DNA from 3 places in the Candidatus Pelagibacter sp. PS_16 genome. Region 1 is predicted to be linked to each of the others. Evidence: riboswitches for the same ligand, from Rfam matches in the RefSeq annotation. Region 1 holds a riboswitch; each other region holds the start of a gene.
What was found. Region 1 has a riboswitch for S-adenosylmethionine ahead of AC5SL0_RS03185 (O-acetylhomoserine aminocarboxypropyltransferase/cysteine synthase family protein). Riboswitches for the same ligand answer to the same signal wherever they lie in the genome.

Region 1 (2,268 bases):
ACCAACTAAACCACCATTTCCTTCATTAAGGTATTTTTTAGCACGATCAGCAATTTTACCTTCATGTTCTGTTGGATAGATTACTCTTGTTACTTCTTTATTTTTCTTTAAATAGTCAACAACTTTTGATGCATTTGAGCAGTGTTGTTTCATTCTGAGAGCAACTGTTTCGAGCCCTTGAATAATTCCAAATGCATTGTCAGGTGATAGGGCAGAACCAAGATCTCTTAGTAATGTAACCCGCGCTCTTACTGCAAAAGAAACATTAGCCCCAGTTAATTCTGGAACCACTTTTCCCCATATAGCTCCACCGTAACTTGCGTCAGGTTCGTTAAATAAAGGTTGCCTTTTGGGATCAGCTGTCCAATCAAAATTACCTCCATCAACCAAAGCTCCACCTACAACCGTACCGTGACCACCTATATATTTTGTTAGTGAATAAACTACTACAGCAGCACCATGTTCTAAAGGTTTGCAAATTACAGGAGCAGCTGTGTTGTCCATTATTAATGGTATATTGTATTTTTTACCAATATCAGAAACTTCTTTAATTGGAAAAACTCTCAAATAAGGATTTGGTAAAGTCTCACCATAAAAAGCTCTAGTTTTATCATCAACAGCTTTTTCAAAGTTTTTTGGGTCAGAAGGGTCTGCATATCTAACTTCAATACCAAGTTTACTTAATGTATGCGTGAATAACGAAATAGTACCTCCATATAAATCCGTAGAGCTGACTATATTATCTCCGGCTTGTGCAACGTTTAAAATTGCAAAAGTTGATGCGGTTTGTCCAGATGCTACTGTTAAACAGGCTAATCCTCCTTCTAATGAAGCAACTCTTTTTTCAAGAGCATCATTTGTTGGATTCATTATTCTTGTATAAATATTTCCAAATTCCTTAAGAGCAAACAAATTTGCAGCATGTTCAGTACTATCAAATTGATACGATGTTGTTCTATAAATTGGAACTGCTACTGCTTTGGTTGTTGGATCACTTCTATAATCACCACCATGTATAGCTATAGTCTCAGGGTTTTGTCTTTTTGTACTCATCTTAATACTCCTTTTTTAGTACTTTTGCTTTATGCAAGGCGTACAATACAGTTCAAATGCGCCTACCGATAATGTGGTTAAAAAATCCTTTTTAGCAATAACTAGCCTGCAATAGGAACAAATCGGCTATATAAAAATATCATTTAAGCAAGATATTGCAAGAGAAATATAAAATTGACATTATATCTAATAATAGTATTAATCCTCGCACTATGACAAAATTTCTAAAAAGTGGTGATTTAAACAGTAACTGGTTTGAGATAGACGCTAAAAATGCTGTAGTTGGCAGATTAGCTTCTATTATTGCTTTGATTGTTAGAGGAAAAAACAAAACAACTTTTACACCTCATATGGATGATGGTGATTTTGTTGTTGTTAAAAATGTTGAACAAGCAAAGTTCACAGGAAAAAAATTTAAAGATAAAAAATATTATAGACATACTGGTCACCCAGGTGGAATTAAAGAAATTACTCCTGAAAAGTTATTAGAAAAAAATAAACCTGGTGAGACATTAAAATTAGCTATTAAAAGAATGTTACCTGGGGGAGTTCTAGGAAGAAAACAGTTAACTAAAGTAAAAATTTATGCTGGTGAAGAACACCCTCATGCAGCACAAAACCCAAAACTTTTAGACCTAGGTAAATTAAACAGTAAAAATTTAATAAGAAATTAATATGGTAACAGCAGCTACACCAAATAAAGTATCTACAAAAAAACCTAAAATTAAATTAGATTTTAAAGATAGTAAATACGCAACTGGTAGAAGAAAAAAATCTATTGCAAAAATTTGGGTGAAAAAAGGTACAGGTAAAATTTACGTTAATGGCAGAACTATGGATGAGTATTTCACTAGCGGAAGTCACAAAATGCAAATCACAAGACCATTTGAGATTATAAACCAAGCAACTGATTATGATGTAAGATGTAGCGTAGCAGGTGGTGGTCACACAGGTCAAGCTGGTGCAATGGTTCATGGTATTGCTAAAGCATTAATCTTATTTGATTCAGAGAATAGAGCAGTACTTAAGACAGAAAAGCTTAATACTAGAGACTCTAGATCAGTTGAAAGAAAAAAACCTGGTCGTAGAAAAGCAAGACGAAGCTTCCAATTCTCGAAAAGATAATTCTTTTTTAACTCTAAACTGTTATAATAAAAAAATGCCTAAGCTTAATGTTTTAGTTGCTGGATCAACAGGTTATATTGGTGTTCAATT
Region 2 (2,268 bases), 270 kb from region 1:
AAAGCTGGAAATATCAATTTTAAGATCCTTACCCCATATTTGATATCATCTGTGCCACTTGCATTCATAGGGGGATCTTTATCAGTAGATAAAGAAATTTTTGAAATTTTACTTTTTTTAGTCTTAGCGCTAGCAGGAGCTCTACTTCTCATCAAATTTCAATCTTTTGATCAAAAAATTGAAATTTATAACAAGATACCAAAAATATTATCGCTATTCATTGGTGCATCTATTGGATTTGTGTCTGGTGTAGTTGGAATTGGTGGTGGAATTTTCTTAAGCCCTATATTGTTATTAATTAGAGTAGATAAAGCAAAAAACATTGCAACAGCAGCATCATTATTCATACTGATTAATTCTTTATCAGGACTTGCTGGCCAATTTACAAAGGCATCAACAATAAATGGAATTTATGATTATTGGCCATTATTTCTATTTGTTTTAATAGGCGGCCAGCTTGGAAACTATTTAAATCTTAAAATTTTTCCTGCAAGAATATTAGCTCTAGTGACATCGGGACTTGTCATATTTGTCGCTATTCGAATGGGACTGAAGTTGTTTGCATAACAGAAGTATTAAATTATTATAGAAAGGTTATGAAAACATTTAGAGCATTTGGACCCACTATAGGAAAAACAAAGTTATCCAAAAAAATTATTACTATATTAAATAATCACATTGATAAGTCTCAATTATCTAAAAAAAATGATTATAGCCCTAAACTTGCAAGTCAAATTAAGAATGAAATTAAGATACCTAAAACTTTAATTAATAAGAGTTTGTCTAAAGAATTAATAAAAAATATTAAAGTTTACCTTGATAAGTCAGGTATTAAAAAAATTAAAGAAATTAAGATAATAAATCTATGGGTGGTTAGGCAATTAAAAAATGAATATAATCCAATTCATTATCATGAAGGACAACTGTCAGGTGTTGGCTATCTTAAAATCCCAAAAGATATGAATCAAAATAAATTAGTTAAGAATAAAAAGATTAAAACTAATGGAACAATTGATTTTATTAATGGTCAAAAAAACTTTTTAAGTAAAAGTATCTATAATTTAAACCCTAAATTAGGAGATCTATTGATTTTTCCAAATTATTTAATGCACACAGCTTATCCATTTAACGTTGATGGTGAGAGAAGATCCTTTTCATTCAATGCTAAAATATTATTCAAGAAGTGATTTACTAATCAGTCTAATAGATATATAAATAGTTAACCGATTTGATCCATATTGCAGGTACTAACTGCTAAAAAGGAAATCATTATATAATTGGTAAAGGTAGTTGAACTGTATTGTGCACCTGGCATAAAGCCAAAGCACTAAAAAAGTAAGGAATAAAAATGGATATCAATTTTTTTAAAACAACACGAATTTTAGATGGTGGTATGGGACAAGAATTGTTGGCTCGTGGTATGAAGCCAAACGGCACATTGTGGAGTGCAAATGCTGTTTTAAAAGAAGAATACCATCAACTCTTACTAGACACACATTTAGACTTTATTAAAGCGGGTGCTGAAGTTATTGTTACAGCAACCTTTACTACTAGACGAATAAGATTACGTGATAATAAAATTGAAGATAAGTTTGAATACTTAAACAAAAAAGCTGGTGAAATAGCTCAGAAAGCTAAAGAACAACATCCTAAGGTGTTAATTGCAGGCGGTCTTCCACCTCAATATTTAACATACGAAGAAGATACAAGACCAGATGACGAAATTAAGCAAAACTTTTATGATCAAGCAAAATTATTAGATCCTTATATTGATTTTTTTTACTTAGATGTTTTGTCTAGTGTAAAAGAGTTTAAATTAGCAATTGAAGCAATTGAAGAATTTAATAAGCCATACTTAATAGGTGCTCACATTTCTGAGGGAATAAATCTTCCAAGTGGAGAAAAAATATCAGATATTATTAACAATATTAATCATAATAATTTACTAGGATTAATTTTATCCTGTGTTTCTCCTGAAAACTTTTATGAAAATTTAGAAGAAGTAAAAAATTTAGGTGTTCCATTTGGATTTAAGCTTAATGCTTTTGTGACAACTAATCCTAAAGATGGTTATACTAATAGTTATAATGTCAGTAAAACTGGTAACCCAAATGAATTTTTGGGTCAAAGAAAAGATTTAACACCTGAATTGATGGCAAATTTTGTTAAAAAATTTAAAAATGCTGGTGCTACTATTTTAGGTGGATGTTGCGAAACGAGACCTTCTCATATTAAAGAAATGGTTCAGTTTAAGTAGTCTTTTTTTGA
Region 3 (2,268 bases), 130 kb from region 1:
TGGAACAGTTAAACCAATTGACTCAGCAACTTCCCTAATCAACATTGGGTTTGCTCCACAACATACTCCAAGGTAATTAATACCTAGCTCATAAGCATCTTTTGCAAATTTACCTATTTCATATCTATTACAAAAGTGTGGGTCCAATGCTGTTGGAAACGTTCTTCCATGAGGTGATGGACATGCACAATTACTTCTGTCCGGTAGATTAAAAAATGTTGGGTAATCTTCACTGGTTCTATAAGGAATAGGTAAAGCTCCAACATGACATTTAACTGCTTTTCTAATTTCTTTTAAAAAAGGAAACATGGTAGCAGGTCCTCTAAAACAATTTAAACCAACAACATCAGCCCCTAATTGCTCTAGCTCTTTACAGGTATCAACAACTGATTTTCCATCTCTCATTTTATTTTCACCCATTGGAGATATGGTTAATACAGTTGGTAAACCTGTTTTTTTCATAACTTCTAAAGCTTTAAAAGCTTCTTCAGCATAATAAAAAGTTTCACCAATTAACATATCAGCACCTTCTTCAACGGCCCAACCAATCATTTCTGTAAACATTCCTTCAACTTCTTTTTGAGATTGTGGATCATTATGTTTCCAGATATTTGAATTTGAAATATTACCTGCCATCAAATTTGGTTTTGATCCTTTAGGAGTATCTAATGCTACTTTTTTAGCAATTTTTAATGCTGAACGATTTAGTGGTTCAAGAAGTTCTTCTTTACCAATAACACGCATTTTTTCTCTGTGTCCATTATAAGTAAAGGCCTCAACTACATCAGATCCTGCGTGTTGAAATTCTCTATGTAAGTTCTCTAAAACTTCAGGATGATCTAATGACACCATTGGAACAAATTCCCCTGATGACATGTAGCCACGTCTTTCTATCTCAAATAAAAAACCTTCTGCGCATATAACAGGTCCTTTATCTAATCTTTCTTTTAATTTATTTGTGCTCATTTTTTTTCCTCTTGTTTTGGGGAAAAAAGGTCACAAAATAATAAGAGGTTATATTCATAGGCCTCTTTTCTCCTTTTTAGTGCTTAAGCAAATGCAGGGCGCACAATATGGTTCAACTGCCCGGCTTAATTTTATGAAAGATAAAAAAAAACCACCTGTCTAAAGCGGTGGTTGAAGCGTCGCTTTAGCAGGATTTATAACGCGCTCTGCAATTTAACTTAAATCAGCGCAACCAAATATAATCAACTTTCTCTCAAAATGTCAAATGAAATAGATGATGGTTAGAATTAGAAGGATAATGACAATCCAAATAGTAAGATTAGTTAAAAACTGCTTTAATTTAGAATTAGATTGTAGAAAAGCTGGGAGTACTAATAAGAGTATCCCTAGCATATAAACAAAGGGTATTATCTGATCTGCCATTTATATCGATGATAGCTTCATCTTTTTGGAATACTTTTTCTGAGGTGAATTTTTTATAACTGCTTGAGCACAACGCATGACCCCTCTTTTTTTATCAAAAGTCATTTTGGGATCACCATACAATTTCCATCCATTGGATATGGCCTCCGTTACACGATGGCAAAATTCTGAAGTGTCGTCACTTGTAATAAATCTATAACCTTTCATAATCAGACCTTAACAAGTCCTAAATCATGTGTCTATGTTCAGTTTATTATTATTATTTTAAGTCTTTATGCTTCTACAGTCATTACTAATTTAATGAATAGCCAGCTGATCTTACGGTTCTAATTAATTCTTTAAATCCATCAATATTAATACTTTGTCTAAGTCTTCTTATATGAACATCAACTGTTCTTGTTTCAACATTGATATTATCAGACCAAACATTCTCTAGAATTTGATCTCTTGAGTAAACACGTTTAGGGTTTTTAATAAAAAAATTGATTAAATCATATTCCTTGGGTCCCAAATGAATTTCTTTGTTTTTTCTAAAAACACGTCGTGTTAATCTATCCACCTTAAGGTCTTCGAATTCAACAATATCAGAAACTAATGAGGGCTTAGATCTTCGAAGTAGCGCTTTTATTCTTGCAAGTAATTCTGGGAAACTAAAGGGTTTGGTGATGTAATCATCTGCACCAGAGTTTAACCCTTTAATCTTATCTTCATCCTCACCCTTAGCAGTAAGCATTATGATTGGAATTTCTTTAAATTTTTTTTCTTTTTTTAAAATTTTACAAATTTCTACGCCAGAAAAATCAGGTAACATCCAGTCTAATAAAACAAGATCAGGAAATAATTTTTTAATATCTTCAATACCCTCATTGCCATTGTCTG

Region 2: it holds a riboswitch for S-adenosylmethionine, as region 1 does, so the genes downstream of both, AC5SL0_RS01815 (homocysteine S-methyltransferase family protein) here and AC5SL0_RS03185 (O-acetylhomoserine aminocarboxypropyltransferase/cysteine synthase family protein) in region 1, are expected to answer to the same signal.
Region 3: it holds a riboswitch for S-adenosylmethionine, as region 1 does, so the genes downstream of both, AC5SL0_RS03945 (homocysteine S-methyltransferase family protein) here and AC5SL0_RS03185 (O-acetylhomoserine aminocarboxypropyltransferase/cysteine synthase family protein) in region 1, are expected to answer to the same signal.

Annotation. Positions count from the first base shown of each region.
Region 1 is NZ_CM182074.1:614,138-616,405, reverse strand. Features, by position in the region: gene AC5SL0_RS03185 (O-acetylhomoserine aminocarboxypropyltransferase/cysteine synthase family protein) at 1-1,053, opposite strand, end outside; SAM riboswitch class V at 1,058-1,126, opposite strand; gene rplM (50S ribosomal protein L13) at 1,266-1,727, shown strand; gene rpsI (30S ribosomal protein S9) at 1,729-2,178, shown strand; gene argC (N-acetyl-gamma-glutamyl-phosphate reductase) at 2,213-2,268, shown strand, end outside.
Region 2 is NZ_CM182074.1:345,032-347,299, reverse strand. Features, by position in the region: gene AC5SL0_RS01825 (sulfite exporter TauE/SafE family protein) at 1-567, shown strand, start outside; gene AC5SL0_RS01820 (2OG-Fe(II) oxygenase family protein) at 597-1,187, shown strand; SAM riboswitch class V at 1,276-1,339, shown strand; gene AC5SL0_RS01815 (homocysteine S-methyltransferase family protein) at 1,349-2,257, shown strand; gene AC5SL0_RS01810 (DMT family transporter) at 2,250-2,268, opposite strand, start outside.
Region 3 is NZ_CM182074.1:742,080-744,347, forward strand. Features, by position in the region: gene AC5SL0_RS03945 (homocysteine S-methyltransferase family protein) at 1-966, opposite strand, end outside; SAM riboswitch class V at 1,033-1,097, opposite strand; gene AC5SL0_RS03950 (DUF1737 domain-containing protein) at 1,390-1,596, opposite strand; gene phoB (phosphate regulon transcriptional regulator PhoB) at 1,682-2,268, opposite strand, start outside.